Linked DNA regions of Antarctobacter heliothermus. The protein of the gene in region 1 binds, or shares a complex with, the protein of each later gene. Links are inferred from orthologs where the notes say so. Each region holds a gene or a part of one and is shown on either strand. Other genes may lie near its edges.

The links.
Region 2: the proteins of groL (region 1) and metK are in contact, whole or in part, in a cryo-EM structure (PDB 8P4O), measured with the Escherichia coli proteins. The link is inferred for Antarctobacter heliothermus from one-to-one orthologs.

The regions. Positions count from the first base shown.
Region 1 is NZ_CP022540.1:1,696,113-1,710,815, forward strand. What follows is about bases 4,408-7,339. They hold groL (chaperonin GroEL), read left to right. Parts: upstream 4,408-5,017; coding sequence 5,018-6,661; downstream 6,662-7,339. Other genes in these bases: ANTHELSMS3_RS08055 (co-chaperone GroES), read left to right, coding at 4,661-4,972; ANTHELSMS3_RS08065 (gamma-glutamylcyclotransferase family protein), read right to left, coding at 6,859-7,299. Outside these bases: ANTHELSMS3_RS08030 (TraB/GumN family protein), read right to left, coding at 1-176; ANTHELSMS3_RS08035 (DUF2161 domain-containing phosphodiesterase), read left to right, coding at 261-932; ANTHELSMS3_RS08040 (sulfotransferase domain-containing protein), read right to left, coding at 936-1,808; ANTHELSMS3_RS08045 (DMT family transporter), read right to left, coding at 1,863-2,783; ANTHELSMS3_RS08050 (metallophosphoesterase), read right to left, coding at 2,906-4,276; ANTHELSMS3_RS08070 (hypothetical protein), read left to right, coding at 7,473-7,802; ANTHELSMS3_RS08075 (hypothetical protein), read left to right, coding at 7,896-9,029; ANTHELSMS3_RS08080 (ribonuclease HII), read left to right, coding at 9,035-9,664; ANTHELSMS3_RS08085 (site-specific DNA-methyltransferase), read left to right, coding at 9,754-10,869; ANTHELSMS3_RS08090 (cupin domain-containing protein), read left to right, coding at 11,042-11,707; ANTHELSMS3_RS08095 (DMT family transporter), read left to right, coding at 11,781-12,671; ANTHELSMS3_RS08100 (methyl-accepting chemotaxis protein), read left to right, coding at 12,778-14,703.
Region 2 is NZ_CP022540.1:1,959,099-1,963,165, forward strand. What follows is about bases 625-3,514. They hold metK (methionine adenosyltransferase), read left to right. Parts: upstream 625-1,425; coding sequence 1,426-2,604; downstream 2,605-3,514. Other genes in these bases: lnt (apolipoprotein N-acyltransferase), read left to right, coding at 625-1,325; ANTHELSMS3_RS09280 (SH3 domain-containing protein), read right to left, coding at 2,720-2,992; trmB (tRNA (guanine(46)-N(7))-methyltransferase TrmB), read left to right, coding at 3,354-3,514. Also shown: more of lnt, read left to right, coding at 1-624; more of trmB, read left to right, coding at 3,515-4,067. UniProt on the Escherichia coli protein: Catalyzes the formation of S-adenosylmethionine (AdoMet) from methionine and ATP.

The DNA.
Region 1 (14,703 bases):
CCTCGCGTGGCGCGCCAGTGATTGCCGGACGCATAGGGCAGGTCCGCAAGACGGGCGTCCAGTTCCACCCGTTCTGCCGGGGTCAGCGACGGTGTCAGGCTTTGCCCGTCGCAGGCCGCGTGCAGCGGTCCAGTCAGCAGGCCGAGGATGGTCAGGGCAAGGAGGATCGGTCGCATGGCGGGCCTTTCATGAGGGCTATCTTTTCATAGTCGGCTTCACGGGTTCTGGACAAGGGCGCGCGGGCTGTTGAGACTGCGCGAATGGAGCGGGAAAGCGATTTATATGCGCCGGTCAAGGCGTTGCTGGTTGGGCAGGGCTATGAGGTCAAGGGCGAGGTCGGCGCTGCTGATCTGGTGGCGGTGCGCGGAGATGAGCCGCCGGTGATTGTCGAGCTGAAGCTGCGCATCACCCTGTCGTTGTTTCATCAGGCTTGCACCCGGCTGGCGGTCAGCGATCTGGTATATATCGCGGTCCCCCGGCCCACCGGACGCACCGCGCGGCGCGCGCTGAAGGACAACCTGTCGCTGTGCCGGCGGTTGGGCTTGGGGTTCATTACGGTGCGTGCCGATGGAACAGTTGAGGTGATGTGCGATCCCGGCCCCTATGCGCCAAGGCAGTCCAAGGCGAAGGCGGCCAAACTGTTGCGTGAATTTTCGCGGCTGCGGGGGGACCCGAATGATGGCGGCGCGACCCGGCACGGGATTGTCACCGGCTACCGTCAGGATGCGCTGGCCTGTGCGGCGCATCTGGCAGAGGCAGGACCATGCCGAGGGCGCGATGTAGTGGCGGCCACGGGCGTGTCTTTGGCGACGCGGATCATGCGCGACAACCACTATGGCTGGTTCGAAAAGGTCGGGACCGGGGTCTATGCGTTGACCAAGGATGGGCACGCAGCGCTGACCCATTGGGCCTATAGTTGGGAGCCACGCTGACGTTCAGGCGCTGCCCCATTCCAGCCAGTGACGGTCCTTTGGTGACAGCGCGACGGACATGCGCGCGTCATATGCGGCAAGGTCGTCGGGCGTCAGCCTCCCCTCCCATTTATTCGATGAGGCGGTGTTGAAGAACTCTGCGTCGTTGCGCCAGAACTCCTGCCCGGCGGAGGGGGTAAAGCGGTGGGCGTTGGCCTTCATGCTGTCAAAGGTTGCGGCGTCGGCGATTGCGTCCAGCAGTGCCTTTGGGTGCTCGATGCCGACGTGATCGGCGATGCGGGCGACGGTGCGGGGCAGGTCGCGCGTCATGTCTGCGTAGTGCAGGCGCAGGAGGTTCTCTCGGGGTTCTCGCACGAGTGTCTCGCGGTAGTGGGTCAGGATCGAGTCAAGGCTGACGGCGTCGAAGTGGTCGCCTTCGAGGAACAGTCGGAATCCTTCGGACAGATCGTCAGGGTATAGCCCGATGGCAAAATCAAATGACATATTGGCGACGTGTTTTCGAAACGAAAAATGGACGTCGATGGGATGCCGGTACACGGTGATGTAGCGCATTTGCGGCCAGTAGGGGACGCCGTCAAAGGGGGTGTGCGTCTTGACCTGACGGCGGTGCTCTTGTGCCTCTAGCCGGGCCATGACTTCTGCGACGTCGCGGAACGAGATGTCGATCCACGGTGATTTCATCGAGGTCTGCGCATCCACCAGCGGATCCCCGGTGATCAGCATCGCAAGGATGGCTTGGGTCCATGTCGTGCCACATTTGGGTGGGGTCGAAACGACGATGTCGCCATCGCGCGGGGTGAAGGCGTCCCATCGGCGCGAGTCGGTGAGCGTATCCTTGTAGTCACGCAAGGCCGGTTCTGGCGGGACTATGGTCATGGTCGCGGGCTTTCTGCCGGGAACCCTTAGATTGCGCGCCCAAGAGCTGCTGCGTCAAGTATTCGGCTGGGCCTTTGCTGCCAGACGTTCGCGGTGCAGGGTGTACAGGCCAGAGGCGATGATGATGCCACAGCCAATCAGGGTCCAACCATCGGGCAGGTCGGAGAAGACCACAAAACCGTAGAAGGTACCCCAAATGATCATCGAATAGTGGATCGGGGCCAACACCACGGCCTGTGCGATATCCAGCGCGCGGATCACCAGAACCTCTCCCAGTCCGGCCGTGGCGGCAAGTCCAACCGCCAAGAGCCAGAGCGACAGTTGATCCGGTGTTGTCCAGACAAATGGCAGGGCGACGCTGACCAAAACGATAGAGGTGAGGGAGGTATAGGTGACGGTTGTGATGACCGGGTCCGCCCCGCTCAGGCTGCGCGACAGGACTTGGCGCAGAGCAAAAAAGCAGGCTGCGGCGACGGTAAAGCCGATGGCGGGATGAAACACGCCCAGTCCGGGGCGGATCACGATCAGCATGCCGATAAAGCCGATGCCGACGGCAATCCAACGGCGGATGCCAACGGATTCGCGCAGGACAAACGCCCCCAGAAGGGTGACGATGAAGGGCGCGATAAAGGTCACGGCGACCGCATCGGCCAGAGGGACATAGCTGACCGAGATGATGAAACAGATTGCCGAGCAGACTGCCAGCAAGCCGCGGGTGATCTGCAAGACCGGCAAGCGTGAGCGCAGCATGGACGGTCCGCGCAGGGCCAGCAGGACAATCACGCCAAGGGCAAGGCCGATTTGCCGGAACCACACCACCTGCACCGGGTGCAGGGTTTCAGTCAGGACCTTGGCCATCACATCGCAGGCGGCAAACGAAAAGAATCCCAGTGCCATCAGGACGATGCCGCGCAGGTTTTCGGAACTCGACGGCGGAGGCGCATGGCGCAGGGGCGCGGCGATTGGTGAGGGCATGGGGTGCTCTGTCTGGGGGTGTCGGCGCGACCCTAGTGCAGCTTGGAGACCAAGTGCAATGCCAACGGCACAGCCAAATGCGCCGTTCCATGCCGCTGTCTTGGTCGTTGCCTTTGGGGGATCTACCGCATGGTCCGGGGCATTGTGCAGTTTGGCGCGGCGTCCAGCGCGGCCGCGTAGTAGTGACCGCTGACCGCGCCACGCCCGGTGCGCAGGATTGTCAGCATCCGCTTGGCGATCCCTTGGGTATCGCCATTCCACGCCTGTAGCACAGAGGAAAGTGGATGGCCGGAACAGTCCCGCCCCGTCGGGCAATAGGTGGCGGTAAACCCGTAGTGCGTATCGCTGTGCCAATCGAATTTGGGCGCGGTAAATTCGGTTGCGAAATAGGTGGTGGCCCGGTCCAGCGTAAAAGTGGCATCGAGGCCAAAGACCTTCATCGCGGGGTTGTTGCCGTGGTCGGTCGTGATCCCCGGAACGCCATAGGCGATCCCGGCGGCGTCGCCCTGACATGAAGTCAGAAGACGCAAATCGTCCAGATGGGTATGGGCTGTCAGCATTGCGGAGATGGTCTTGGCGTGGCGGGCTGTCAGCGCCAGAAAAACACGTTCGATGGTGTGGTTACCCGCCGCACTTGCAGCAGTGAACAGCGGATCATCGCCGGTGTACCCGCTGTCCGAATACCCGCGCGCAACGGTCCACATCGGGCCGCCGCCATAGCCGTCGATACCGGGTGGAACGTGCATCGCCAGGATGACCTTTTCCCCGGCGGCCTCGGCCTCCGCCAGTTGGGTGGCAAGCCATTGCAGTTGGGTCGCAATGCGCGTTTCGATTTCCGCGATGGTCAGGGCGTTTTCGCAGGCGTCCCAGTTGAACCCGGTGCCATAGTCGTCGGTGAACATGACTGTGTTCAAGGCAATCAGCCGCAGCCCGGTGTCCGGCAGCAGCGGATAGGCAGAGTAATAGCCGTGGTCAATATGGCTGGCGTCGATCAGCGTGTCCCCGGCGCGCAGTGTCGGCCATTGATTGGTGGGCGGGCCGCTTTTGGTGGGGTCGTATTTGTCGTCCGCGACAAAGGGCACCTGACCGCCGCTGTCGAAGGCGCAATAATCGCGGTCCAGGCTGTCGTTGTTGCCGGGCAGGAAATAGAGCCTATGACTGTCCCCCGCAATTGTGGCCAATCCGTTCAGGACAGTGGTGAACTCCAGCTTGCGTGCGGCGTCTGCCTGATTGTGTGCGGGCATGTCGCCAAGATATAGCGTGAAGGCAGCGGATTCGCTGTCACGCAGGGCGCGGGCCTTGGTCTGGGCCTTGTCCCAAAGCGCCTTGCTGGTTTCATGACTGTGACCCCAGACGTGTTCCTCTGCCGCAATGCCATAATGCACGTCCGACAGGGTAAGAAACGTGCTCTGTGCCTCGGCGGGCCGGCCAAAAGCCAGCAGCACAGCGGGACAAAGGACAAGAATGCAGAGGATTTTGGGCATAAAGGTCATGGGTGTCCTTGTCGTATTTTGGGACTCAGTCAGGGGCAGCATTTCGCAAAAGGCGATTCGAGGCGAGTCGTGTTCCGCTACTGCACGCATTGGATGAAGAGGGCGGGTCGGGCGATGTTTTTTCCTGCCGTGGGTGGTAAACGCGTCTGCTGTTCATAGGTCTCAACAAGTATTGTTTGTCTGGATGTCCGGGTCGCACTCGTCCCAACCTGCCGTGCCAGCCCTCTTAGCGCCAAGCGCACCAAATTTTCCCGGTCTCCATGTTGACAGAACTGAGACTCATCCTTAGCTAGACGCCGTTAGCACTCGACTACGGTGAGTGCTAACGCCCCCGCTCATACGGTGAGGGGGCATAGAAGAAACTTTGAGCTAGGAGACTCGGAGATGGCATTCAAACCGCTTCATGACCGCGTGCTTGTCCGTCGCGTTGAAGGCGACGAAAAGACTGCTGGTGGGCTGATCATTCCTGACAGCGCCAAGGAAAAGCCGGCAGAAGGCGTGGTTGTCTCGTGTGGCGAAGGCGCACGCAAGGACAGCGGCGAGCTGATCGAAATGGGCGTCAAAGAAGGCGACAAAGTCCTTTTCGGTAAGTGGTCCGGCACCGAAGTCAATGTCGGTGGCGAAGAGCTGCTGATCATGAAGGAAAGCGACATCCTCGGGATCATCACTGACGAAGCAGCAGCAGCCGCTGCCTGAACGCCAGTCGTGATCGCCAACGAAGACTTCTAAGGAGGACATGCGATGTCTGCAAAAGATGTGAAATTCGATACCGATGCCCGCAACAAAATGCTGCGCGGCGTCAACATTCTGGCCGATGCGGTCAAGGTGACTTTGGGCCCCAAAGGCCGCAACGTGATCCTGGACAAGTCGTTCGGCGCACCGCGCATCACTAAAGACGGTGTTTCTGTCGCCAAAGAGATCGAACTGGAAGACAAGTTCGAGAACATGGGCGCACAGATGGTGAAGGAAGTTGCTTCCCGCACCAATGATGAGGCCGGCGACGGCACCACCACCGCGACCGTTCTGGCCCAAGCTATCGTCAAAGAAGGCCTCAAGGCCGTTGCCGCTGGCATGAACCCGATGGACCTCAAGCGCGGCATTGATCTGGCGACTTCGAAAGTCGTGCAGTCGATCAAGGACGCGGCCCGCAAGGTCGAAAACAGCGACGAAGTCGCTCAGGTTGGCACCATCTCCGCCAACGGCGAAGCGGAAATCGGTCGTCAGATCGCTGACGCGATGCAGAAAGTCGGCAACGAGGGTGTCATCACCGTCGAAGAGAACAAAGGCCTCGAGACCGAGACCGATGTTGTCGAAGGTATGCAGTTCGACCGTGGCTACCTGTCGCCCTATTTCGTGACCAACCCGGACAAGATGATTGCAGATCTCGAAGACTGCATGATCCTGCTGCACGAGAAGAAACTCTCGTCGCTCCAGCCGATGGTTCCGCTGCTCGAGCAGGTGATCCAGTCGCAAAAGCCGCTGCTGATCATTGCTGAAGACGTCGAAGGCGAAGCGCTGGCGACCCTCGTGGTCAACAAGCTGCGTGGCGGCCTGAAGATCGCAGCCGTCAAGGCACCGGGCTTCGGCGATCGCCGCAAGGCCATGCTGCAGGACATCGCGATCCTGACCGGCGGTCAGGTGATCTCCGAAGACCTCGGCATGAAGCTGGAGTCGGTGACCATGGACATGCTTGGCACAGCCAAGAAAGTCTCGATCACCAAAGACGAGACCACCATCGTCGACGGCGCTGGCGAAAAGGCCGAGATCGAAGCACGCGTTTCCCAGATCCGTACTCAGATCGAAGAAACCACTTCGGACTACGACCGTGAAAAGCTGCAGGAACGTGTTGCCAAGCTGGCAGGCGGCGTTGCCGTTATCCGCGTCGGTGGCATGACCGAAGTCGAAGTGAAAGAGCGCAAAGACCGTGTTGACGATGCTCTGAACGCGACTCGCGCAGCTGTTCAAGAAGGTATCGTCGTTGGTGGCGGTGTTGCTCTGGTTCAGGGTGCCAAGGTTCTCGAAGGCCTGACCGGCGCCAATAGCGACCAGAACGCAGGCATCACCATCGTTCGCAAGGCACTGGAAGCACCGCTGCGCCAGATCGCCGAGAACGCCGGTGTTGACGGTTCGGTTGTGGCTGGCAAGATCCGCGAGTCGAATGACCCCAAGTTCGGTTACAACGCGCAGACCGATGAATATGGCGACATGTTCAAGTTCGGCGTCATCGACCCGGCCAAGGTTGTCCGTACCGCTCTGGAAGACGCTGCATCGGTTGCTGGCCTGCTGGTCACCACCGAAGCGATGGTTGCCGACAAACCGGCCAAAGAAGGTGCACCTGCCGGTGGCGGCATGCCCGACATGGGCGGCATGGGCGGCATGATGTAATCACGCTTCGCCCTGCGAAGTGTGACCGGGGGGGCGCAAGCCGCTCCGACATCGCCCGAAAGACAAGACAAAGGCGCCCCAGGGCGCCTTTGTGCGTTTGATGTGGTGCGTGTTGTGATCCAGCCTGGTCATGCGGGGGGCAACAGATTGTATCAGACCGACAGACGACGCCAGTTGGGCGCATTTTTTTGCGCGAGTCAGATCGTCTGCGGGATGTGGCGGTTGAACCGGCCCGACGGAACCCGTGTCGCGCGCGACAAATCCCAGGAATAGAGATAAGAAATCGCGTCGATGACGCGATTGTCGTCCATCGTCACAGGAACGCGGCGGCGCATGAATTCATGTGGTTCCGGGCGGGACGGGTCGCAGGCCTCATAGATGTCGAAGGCGGCAATCAGGGCCTCGGCCCCGTTACTCAATGCGTAGACTTCGCCGTGGACACGGTCGTTGTCATAGCCCGATGGAACCGCGCCGGGATACCGTTGGCCGGGGTCCTCAGGGTCCTCGATATGATAGAGACGAGCCCGGATCCAGCCCAAGCCGATCAGATCGGATTCCTCGCGGAGTCGTGCGCTAATCGGGTGGTTTGCAGTGGTCATCAACGTGCCATAGACAAAAAGATAAGTGAACTGGGACATGAGACCCCTTCTTGGCTGTATCCGTCCGTCAGGCTTAGCGTGGTTTGGCCATCGCGAAAAGAGTTTGACCTTACGCGTGTGTCGTCTGCGTCAACGACAACTTTCAAGAGATCGGGTCTCGCGGTGACCGGCTATTCTGCTAGAGTGCGAAAATCCAAAAAACGAGGAATGTCATGAGTCGCCGAGACCCTAGAAAAGCGTTGGTTCTGGGTCTGCCAGAGCCGCTGCGGAAGGTTTTGGTACGCCAGTCCACCGCCCATGTGCCGCTGGCCTATCTGGTGCGGCAAACGTTGCGGCGCGCTTTGGATGCGGGGACCGAATGGACCAAGACTGTCTCATCCGGTGATCGGCGTCCGATCCTTGTTCAACTCAGCTGTGAAGAACGTGCGAGGCTGGAGATGTGGATCGGATCCCGCAAGGTGACCGAAGAAGAGGCCGTGCTGACCCTGATCACGGCTTTTCTTTCGGACGAAGGCGTACAGGTCGATCCCGAAAGGGGTTGAGACCGGCCCGCGACCCGCGCTTTAAGGCAGAACAAGGCGGCTGATACGTTCAGCGGCTAGAATCGGCTCCGGCGGAGCAGGGGAGTTCAGCCTATGTTGAAGAAATATTTGGTTACGCTGGGCTTGTTGATGGCCGCTCCGGCGCTGGCGCAGGATGCGGCCGAACAGGCGCTGTTTGGCAATGACATCTACAAGGCGGGGGCCACCGTCCGCATGTCCGAAACCGGGCGCGACGACGCCTTTCTGGCAGGTCAGCGCGTACAACTGGCTGCGCCGGTCACCGGGACGGCGCATATGGCCGGACGCTGGGTTGATGTGGACGCGGATCTGGGCGGCAGCCTGTACGCCGCCGGACAGCGGGTGCGGATCAGCGCGCCGGTGGCCGGCGATGTGGCGCTGGCGGGTTATACCCTATCGGTGGACGCAGCGATCGCGGGGGATTTGCGCGCTTTTGGGTCCGAGGTCGTCGTGAACGGCACCGTCGGCGAAAGCCTGATTGCCAACGGCGAGATTGTGGAACTGAATGGCCAGATTGCAGGCGATGCCGTCATCTCATCGCGGGAACTGACGTTCGGCGCGGGGGCGCGCATAGACGGGACGCTGACACTGTATGAAGACGTGGTCGGCGCAACAGACGTTCCCGAAAGCGTGGTCGCGGCGGAGCGGCTGACGCGGATTGAATTGAAATACAAGCGCGTCAGCGGGGCGTTTCAACACCCCGCCGGGTTGCCGAAGCAGAGCATTGGCGAAAAGCTGTCCGACATGGTGTCCTGGGTGCTTGTGGTCGGGGCGATCACGGCGCTAGTGGCGCTGATTGCGCCGGTACGGATGACTGATATGGCGAACCAGATCGCAGCACGCCCCCTGCGTCTTGTCGGTGCCGGGTTCGTTGGCCTGTCCATCCTGACCGGGGGCGGCGTTGTGGTGGCGGTGACGATGATCGGTGCGCTGCTGACGCCATTTTTCTGGCTGGCGGCCGCAGCGTTGGCCGCAGCGGGTCTGATTGTCGGGGTTTATGCCCTTGGCCGCTGGGCGTTGAGCTATGTGCCGAAGCTGCCGCTCCCCTGGATCGACCGGGTCGTGGCGGCGTTCATTGGCGCGTTGCTGGCTGGACTTATCAGTCTGATCCCGATGCTGGGATGGGTTTCTCTGGTGGTTCTGGCCATTGTGGGCGCGGGCGCGCTTACCGTGCGGCTGCGCGCGGTACGGCGGATGATGGCGGGCTGACCCTCATGGCACTTACACTGCGTCTGGAAGAGGCGCTCTGGGCGCGTGGGTTTACGCGCGTAGCGGGGGTTGATGAGGTCGGGCGCGGACCACTGGCCGGGCCGGTTGTGGCCGCGGCCGTGATCTTGACCCGTGAGGCCATTCCTGATGGGCTGAACGACTCCAAAAAGTTGAGCGCCAAACGCCGCGATCATCTGGAGCCGCTGTTGCGGCAAAGCGCGCTGATTGGCCTGGGCGTGGCCAGTGTCGAAGAGATCGACGACATAAACATCTTGCAAGCCAGCCTATTGGCCATGCGCCGCGCCGTGGCGGATTTGTCCATCGAACCAGACCATCTGTTGATCGACGGAAACCGTTTGCCAACCGGCTTGCCGTGTCCCGCGACGCCGGTGGTGGGCGGCGACGGGGTGTCGCCGTCCATTGCTGCGGCCTCAATTGTGGCGAAAAACTGGCGGGATAATGTCATGAAAGAGGCCGCAGTACGGTTTCCCGGATACGGCTGGGAAACAAACGCCGGCTACCCGACGAAGTGTCACAAATCTGCACTCCGAGATTTGGGGGTGACCCCTCTGCATAGACGTTCCTTTGCTCCGGTGCGCGATATCTTGTGGCAAGAGAAAAACTCAAGTGACTGATTCAAAATTAGAATTGACCGCGAATCACCTTTGACTCATCTTTCCCTCAACCAATGAGCGCGACAACGTGCCGGGGACAGAGGCAGAGAATGACGAAGATGACCAAAATGACGAGCGCGCATGCGCTCCCTCTCAACACGATTCTGGCGGGGGACTGCATCGATGTGATGAACAGTCTGCCGGAGGCGTCCGTTGATCTGATATTTGCCGATCCACCCTACAATCTGCAGCTGAAGGGCACGCTGCACCGTCCCGACAATTCTCAGGTGGACGCGGTCGACGACCACTGGGACCAGTTTTCGAGTTTTGCCGCCTACGACAAGTTTACCCAAGACTGGCTCGCAGCGGCGCGCCGATTGCTCAAGCCCGACGGGGCGATCTGGGTAATCGGCTCATATCACAACATCTTTCGGGTGGGCGCGGCGTTGCAGGACGCGGGCTATTGGATCCTGAACGATGTGGTCTGGCGCAAGGCCAACCCGATGCCCAACTTTCGCGGTAAACGGTTCACCAACGCGCATGAGACGATGATCTGGGCGTCCAAGGGCGAGGGGGCCAAATACACCTTCAACTATGAGGCGCTGAAGGCCCTGAACGAGGGCATCCAGATGCGCAGCGACTGGGTTCTGCCAATCTGCAATGGCGGTGAGCGACTCAAGGATGACAACGGCGACAAGGCGCATCCGACGCAAAAGCCGACCTCGTTGCTGCACCGTGTTCTGGTTGGCTCGACCAAACCCGGCGACGTGGTGCTGGACCCGTTCTTTGGGACAGGCACAACTGGTGCCGTGGCCAAGATGCTAGGCCGCGATTGGATCGGGATCGAACGCGAAGATGCCTATCGCGCCGTTGCGGAAAAGCGCATCGCCAAGGTGCGTGCCTTTGACAAGGCTGCGCTGGAGGTCAGCACCTCAAAACGCGCCGAACCGCGTGTGCCCTTTGGCCAGCTTGTCGAACGCGGCATGCTGCGCCCCGGCGAGGAACTGTGGAGCATGAATGGCCGTCACAAGGCCAAGGTCCGCGCCGACGGGACGCTGGTGGGGAATGACGTCAAGGGGTCGATCCATCAGGTCGGAGCCCAGCTTGAGGGCGCGCCGTCGTGCAACGGCTGGACCTACTGGTGTTTCAAACGGGACGGCAAGACCGTGCCAATCGACGTACTGCGTCAGCAGATCCGCTCGGAGATGAGTGAACGCCCGAGCTGAGCGTTACCTAGACAATTTTATCGAACACCGCCGATGCCGCGCCTATGCGCGTGGCTCGAACTGGCCCCGCTTGTCCTTTGGCAGGCGGGGCATTTTTCATAGACGGTTGTCGGGGGCTGGTCCATCTGTCCACGCCGCCCTAGTTTAGAAGGGTTAACAAGGAGAGGCCCGGATGGAGCTGAATGCCGATTTCACCAAGCGGGTGGTGGTTCGCCCCGAAGAGCATCATTGGCGGCCCTCGCCGGCGAACGGCGTCGAGCGGATGATGCTGGATCGGATCGGGGATGAGGTTGCGCGGGCGACCACGATCGTGAAATTCGCGCCTAACAGCGCCTTTGACCGGCACAGCCACGGCGGTGGTGAGGAATTTCTGGTCCTTGACGGGGTGTTTTCCGACGAACATGCCGACTATCCCGCCGGAACCTATGTCCGAAATCCAATCGGCTCCGCGCATACGCCCCACATCGGGCCTGAGGGTGCGGTGATTCTGGTCAAGTTATGTCAGTTCGACGCGGCAGATACCGAACAGGTGGTGATCGACACGCGGTCAGCGGTGTTCCAATCCAGTTCCGAAGAGGGGCTGAGCGTACTGCCGTTGCATAAACACGGCCCCGAGGTCGTCCGGCTGGTGCGCTTTGCCCCCGGCACCCGGTTGAACTTCCAAGGCCAGAGGGGCGGCAAAGAGGTTTACGTGATCGAAGGTGTATTGCAGAACGACAACGGGCGTTACCCGGCGGGCACCTGGCTGCGCAGCCCGGATCGGTCGCAACATGCGCTTTTCTCCGATGACGGTTGTCTGATTTTCATCAAGACGGGTCACCTGCCCGTTGGGGCCTAAGCCGTGCGCATGGCAGTCAATCGCAGTGACGATGGGGCTTTCAGCGGTGCGTGAAAGGCCCTAAGCCTTGCCCATGGATATTCGCGCGATCTTTATGGGCCTCGCCTTTGCGGTGATGTGGTCTTCGGCCTTTACCTCCGCCCGTATCATCGTGGCCGCGGCACCGCCGCTGTCGGCGCTGGCGCTGCGGTTCCTGATTTCGGGGCTGCTGGCGGTTGTTTTGGCCCGGATACTGGGGCAGACTTGGCGGCTGACGCGTAGCCAGTGGCGTGCGACGATGATCTTTGGTCTGTGTCAGAACGCGCTGTATCTGGGCCTGATGTTTGTTGCCATGCAAACGGTTGAGGCCTCGCTTGCGGCAATTGTTGCCTCGACAATGCCGCTCCTCGTCGCGCTGGCTGGCTGGATGTTTTACGGTGACCGGCCGCGCCCGCTGGCTCTTGCCGGGCTTTTCGCAGGTATTCTTGGCGTTGCCTTGATCATGGGGGCGCGGTTTGGCGGCGGGGTTGATCCGTTTGGGGTCGCGCTTTGTGTGGCCGGGGTTATTGCGCTGACGGTCGCCACGCTGTCGCTGCGCGGGGCGACGTCGGGGGGCAATTTTCTGATGGTCGTCGGGTTGCAGATGCTGGTGGGCTGCGCGGTCCTGACAGTTCCAGCGCTGGTACTTGAACCGCTGGAGGTTGACTGGTCAGTCAGCCTTGTGGTGGCCTTTGCCTACACGGTTTTCGTGCCGGGGTTGGCCGCGACGTTGGTCTGGTTCTTGCTGGTCGACCGGATCGGTGCCGTGCGCTCGGCCACGTTTCACTTTCTCAACCCGTTTTTTGGTGTGGCCATTGCTGCGGTCCTTTTGGGCGAATCGCTGCGGCCTCTGGATCTGATCGGCGTCGCGATAATCGCGGCTGGCATTCTGGCTGTACAATTGGCCAGAATACCGGCGGTACAAGATAAAACTCTCAAGAATTGAATACCCCTGATGAGGGTCCGGTAACGTTTGTTTACGGACCTGCCGCTACACCCGGTTCCAAGAGCCGGGTTCCTGTGTGCCTGGCGTTATGGCGCGAGGGCACTTCATGGGCAGGTTCACGATCCGAATACAGGTGATGTTGCTGGCATCGGCCTTTATCGCGACGCTTCTGGTGCTGTCGGTCATTTCCTGGACGGTGAAATCCGAACTGACGACCAAGCTGAGCCAAACCTCGGACCTGTCAAAGGAAAGTGAGCTGTTGGGACAGATCATTCGGCAGGCCCAGGATGCGGAACTTGCGATGATGCTGTTTGTTGCAGGCGACGATCCGCAGATCGACGAAATGCGCAACAGCATGGCGGCGGTCCACCGCCACCTTGGCGCTGTCCCGGGTGTGTTCTCTGCGGCTGAGGGCGATTTGGTGATCGATCTGGACTTTATTGCGGCGAACCTTCGTCCTTTGTCCGTTGACGTCGAGACGCTGGCCGGGCTGACGCTGTTTGACCGCAAGGCCTTTGCTTACAAAGCGATCTTGCCGGTGTTGGAAGAAACGCGCGCCGAATTGGCTGCCATGTCCGAGGATCTATTCAAAAAGGTGTCGGTGCTGGATGCAGAGGCAACCCGGGTGGCGGCAGCCGCAGACATCAAGCAGCTTGTTGGCAACGGGCTGGTCATGTTGGTTGCCTTGTTTTTTGCCTTTGTCTTTGGACGGTCGCTGTCCCTGCCCATTCGGCGCGCCAGCGATGCGGTGGCCCGCATGGCAGATCACGACTACGAATTTGAGCTTGCCGATACAGACCGCGCAGATGAGGCAGGGATGATTTCGCGCGGGCTTGAGGATCTGCGGGGCAAGCTGGTCGCAGCCGATGCCGCCGAGAAACGCGCAACCGAGGAAAACGGTCGCCGGGTCGATCTGTTCCAGACCTTTGGGACCGCGATGAGCCGCTTGCGGAACGGCGACCTGCGCAGCCGAATTAACGGCGTGGAATGGCAGGATCTGGGGGAGAGCTATGTCACCCTGTGCACGGATTTCAACTGCCTAGCAGAGGCTCTTGAGGGGCTTGTCGGCTCCCTACAGCAAAGTGCAGACGCGGTGACGGGCAATGCCAACGAGCTGTCGACTATGTCGGATGAGATGTCGCGCCGAACCGAGGTTCAGGCCGCCACGCTGGAGGAATCGGCCGCGGCGCTGGATGAATTGTCAGCCAGTGTGCAATCGGCGTCGGAACGGGCGCAGGACGTGGATTCCAAGGTCGTAGAGGGGCGACGACGCGCCGAAAGAGGCGGTGAGGTCATGGCGCGCGCACTAGAGGCGATGGGGTCGATCGCAAAATCGTCCAACCAGATTTCACAAATCATCACGGTCATCGACGACATCGCGTTCCAGACCAATCTGCTGGCGCTGAACGCCGGGGTCGAAGCGGCCCGCGCCGGTGAATCCGGCAAGGGGTTCTCTGTAGTGGCATCCGAAGTTCGCAGTCTTGCACAGCGTGCGTCGGAATCCGCTAGCGAGATCAAGGAACTAGTTCTGAACAGTTCGCAACAGGTCGAAGACGGCGAAAAGCTGGTACAGGAAACCAGCGAAACCCTGAACCACATCGTCGACAGCGTGACAGAAGTCTCCGTCATGGTCTCTGACATCGCCACATCGGCCAAAGATCAGGCCAGCGGTGTGCGTGAGATCAACATGGGGGTGAGCGAACTGGACAAGGCGGTCCAGCAAAACGCCGCCATGGTCAGTCAGACCAATACGGCCAGTCAGGAGTTGCGGGTCGAGGCCACACGTCTGTCGGATGTTCTGTCGCGGTTCTCGGGCGCCGAGACAGTGAATGCCATCGGTTCGTTGGCGAGCGCAACGCCCGAACCCGGAACAGAGGGTTGGCCGGACCATCAAAAACCAAAACTAGACGACACTTGTTCCGCTGCGGACACTGAGAGGTTGGTGCACGGAAATTGGTCCGCCGGGACCATAGAGCCGGAGCCCGTTCAGGTCGTGGTCGACCCTGACAGCGCCGAAGGTGCCAGCCTGTAT
Region 2 (4,067 bases), 260 kb from region 1 along the record:
GCTATTTCGGCTTTTCCATGAGTTGGATCATTGAGCCGTTTCTGGTGGATGCCGCCACAACCGGCTGGATGGCTCCCTTTGCGCTGATCGGGTTGGCCGGAGGGCTGGCGCTGTTCTGGGGGCTGGCGTTCTGGTTTGCGGGTCGGGCGCGGTATCCGGCGCTGACGCTTGTGCTGACGTGGAGCGCGGTGGAGCTGGCGCGGGCCTATGTGTTCACCGGGTTTCCGTGGGCCTTGGTGTCGTATTTCTGGCTGCCGGTCCCGGTCATTCAGTGGGTGTCGGTGTTTGGGCCGCATGGGTTGACGGTGGCGACGTTGGCGGTGGCGGCGTTGCTGGCCAGCGCTCTGCGGCCCGGTCCCGCGCGTTTCAGGACCGCTGTGGCAGGCGTGGTTCTGTTTGGCCTTATGTTCGGTGGTGGCATGGTGTTGACACCGGGGGCGCAGGATCTGGACGGGCGTCCGGTGGTGCGGTTGGTGCAGCCCAACGCCGCGCAGCACGAAAAATGGGACCCGGACATGATCCCGGTCTTTATGGAGCGCAAGTTGCTCTACACCGCCACGGCACCGGAGCCGGGTAGGCTGTCACCTGATCTCATCATCTGGCCAGAGACCAGCGTGCCCAATCTGTTGCACCGGGCGGGGCCGGTGCTTGACCAGATCACGCAGGCGGCAGGAGACGCGCAGGTGGTGCTGGGTGTGCAGCGCGCCGATCAGGCCGGATACTACAATTCGATGCTGGTGCTTGCACCAGAGGGGGGAGTCAACGCGCTGTATGACAAGCACCATCTGGTGCCATTTGGCGAATACATGCCCGCGGCGGCGGTCTTTGCGCGCTGGAACATTGCCGGGCTCGCCGCCCGCGCCGAGGGGGGCTATAGCGGCGGGCCGGGGCCGCAGGTGGTCGATCTTGGGCCGCTGGGGGCCGCGCTGCCGCTGATCTGCTACGAGGCGGTGTTTCCGCAGGACGTCAACGGCGCGCCGCTGCGCCCCGACATGCTGATCCAGATCACCAATGATGCGTGGTTCGGCACATGGTCCGGTCCCTATCAGCATCTGGCGCAGGCCCGCATCCGCGCGATTGAGCAGGGGCTGCCCATGCTGCGCAGCGCCAACACCGGCGTGTCGGCGGTGATTGACGGGGCGGGGCGGGTGCTGGACGCGCTGCCGCTGGGTGTTGCGGGCTATCTGGACGCGCCATTGCCGCCGCCGTTGCGGCATACCCTGTACAGCCGATCCGGAGATCTGCCCGTCGGACTTGCGCTATTTTTCGCCATTGTATTGGTCTGGGGCGCAGCCCGGCGCATAGGTCGCACAGAATCCGATTGACGCTGTCTGTCGTGCCGCGTACCCGCGTTTGGATACTTATATCAAGCATCCCGTCACAACGGCTTCCTGGCGTGGCGGTGTCATCATTGGAGCATCCTTCATGTCGCGAAATAACTATATCTTCACCTCCGAGTCCGTCTCGGAAGGCCATCCGGACAAGGTTTGTGATCGGATTTCAGACGCTATTCTTGATGCCTTTCTGTCCGAAGATCCGCTGGCGCGGGTTGCTTGCGAAACATTTGCCACCACCAACCGCGTTGTCATCGGCGGTGAGGTCGGCCTGACTGATCAGGAAAAAATGCCCGGCTTTATGGCCAGCATCCCCGATATTGCGCGGGCCTGCATCAAGGACATCGGCTACGAGCAGGACAAGTTCCACCACGCCACCTGCGAGATCACCAACCTGCTGCACGAGCAGTCCGCGCATATCGCGCAGGGCGTCACCGGTGAGCAGGGCGATGAGGGTGCTGGCGACCAAGGTATCATGTTCGGCTACGCCACTAATGAGACCGACGCGCTGATGCCCGCGCCGATCCAGTACAGCCATGCAATCCTGCGCCGTCTGGCTGAAGTCCGCAAGGACGGCACCGAACCCACGTTGGGCCCGGACGCCAAATCGCAGCTGTCAGTGAAATACGAAGATGGCAAGCCGGTTGGCGTGACCTCTATCGTGTTGTCGACCCAGCACCTTGACGAGAGCATGACCAGCGCCGACGTGCGTGCCATGGTTGAGCCCTACATCCGTGAGACGCTGCCCGATGGCTGGATCACCGGCGACACCGAATGGTGGGTCAACCCCACCGGCAAGTTTGTCATCGGCGGACCCGACGGCGACGCAGGCCTGACCGGTCGCAAGATCATCGTCGACACCTACGGCGGCGCAGCCCCGCACGGCGGCGGCGCGTTCTCTGGCAAAGATCCGACCAAGGTTGACCGCTCAGCCGCCTATGTGGCGCGCTATCTGGCCAAGAACGTGGTGGCCGCAGGCATGGCGGATCGCTGCACCGTGCAGCTGTCCTACGCCATCGGCGTGGCCAAGCCGCTGTCGATCTATGTCGACACCCACCAGACCGGCAAGGTCGAAGCCCGCGACATCGAACTGGCGATCCCCAAGATCATCGACCTGACGCCGCGCGGCATCCGCACCCATCTGGAACTGAACAAGCCGATCTATCAGCGCACGGCGGCCTATGGCCACTTTGGCCGCGCGCCCGAAGCGGATGGCGGTTTCTCGTGGGAGCGGACCGATCTGGCCGAGGCGCTGAAAAAAGCGGTCTGAACCGGGTCCACGACGCTGTGACGTTGCATGAAAAAGGCTGGCGGGGCGTGATGCCCGGCCAGCCTTCTCTTTTTGGTAACTTGGTTTTTGCGAATATCTTGGAGCGACGCGCGCCTTAGTTTTGGTCGCCGTCCCCTTCGAGCACGATGCGCGGTTTGTGCATGTAGTCGACGCAGCACTCTTGTTCGCCCTCGTAGAACACTTCCCACCAAAAGCCGCTGGTTACGCAGAATTCAAACTCTTCGTCATCGTAGGTGCGCGACACGACCGGGTGGTTCGTGCCGGGACCACTGCGCACACTGGTGTAGCCGTCAGGGTCGTTGATCCAGGCGGTTTCCCATTCGGCGGCGACCTGCATCAGATTCTCAGTCGGGGTAATCCGGTCCATCGCGAGGCCATTGGCGTTGAAGCCTGCGACAATGTGCAGAAACAGTGGTGGTGCCTGCCGGCAGGACGGTCATTGCGATTTCGCATCGTTTTTCTGACGGAAAAGCAGGGCCTCTCGATCTCGGCCGTGCCATGTAACCAATTGGTTATATGAGGTTTATTCGAAAAATGCATCGGGTAAGGTGCAAAAATGAGGCTGACTTTGCTTTGTCCAGAACCCGATTTCCGGCTGTGCAACCACGAATGTCGGGGCCTGTCATTTCATGCGGCGGTAGCGTGTTCCGGTGCTGGTACGCCGCGTCGCACCGGGCCGGTGAACGGTGCGATTGCGCAATTGCTTGCCTCTTGCTATGGCGCGCGCCATGACCACGTCGAACAAACATCCCGATGCCCCTTGGCGGAACTTTTACGGCCGTATCCGGGGCAAGACCCTGCGGCCCAAGCAGGAAGAGTACCTGCAAGAGGATCTGGACAAGCTGTCGCCCGGCCCGGTCGACTGGGAAGAAAACCCGGATCGGACACCGCTGGACCTGCGCGGCGTGTTTGGCGATGCACCGGTCTGGCTGGAGATCGGATTTGGCGGTGGCGAACATCTGGTCCATCAGGCGGTTCAGAACCCCGGCGTCGGGTTGATCGGGGCAGAGCCCTTTATCAACGTGGTGGCGATGCTGCTGGGCAAGATCCGGGATGCGGGCGTGCAGAACTTGCGCGTCTATCCGGGCGATGTGCGCAACCTGTTTGACGTGCTGCCAGATCAGTCGGTGTCGAAGGCGTTTCTGCTGTACCCCGATCCGTGGCCCAAGAAGAAACACCACCGCCGCCGGTTTGTGACGGCGGAACATCTGGAACCGCTGCACCGGGTACTGAAACCGGGGGCGGAGTTTCGGGTGGCGACGGATATTCCGGACTATGTGCGTCAGACGCTGGTCGAAGTGCCCAAGGCGGGGTTCGAGTGGTTGGCGGAGCGTCCGGCAGATTGGCGCGACCCATGGGCCGATTGGCATTCCACCCGCTACGAACAGAAGGCGCTGCGTGCAGGTCGGGTGCCGCATTACCTGACGTTCCGGCGGACGTAG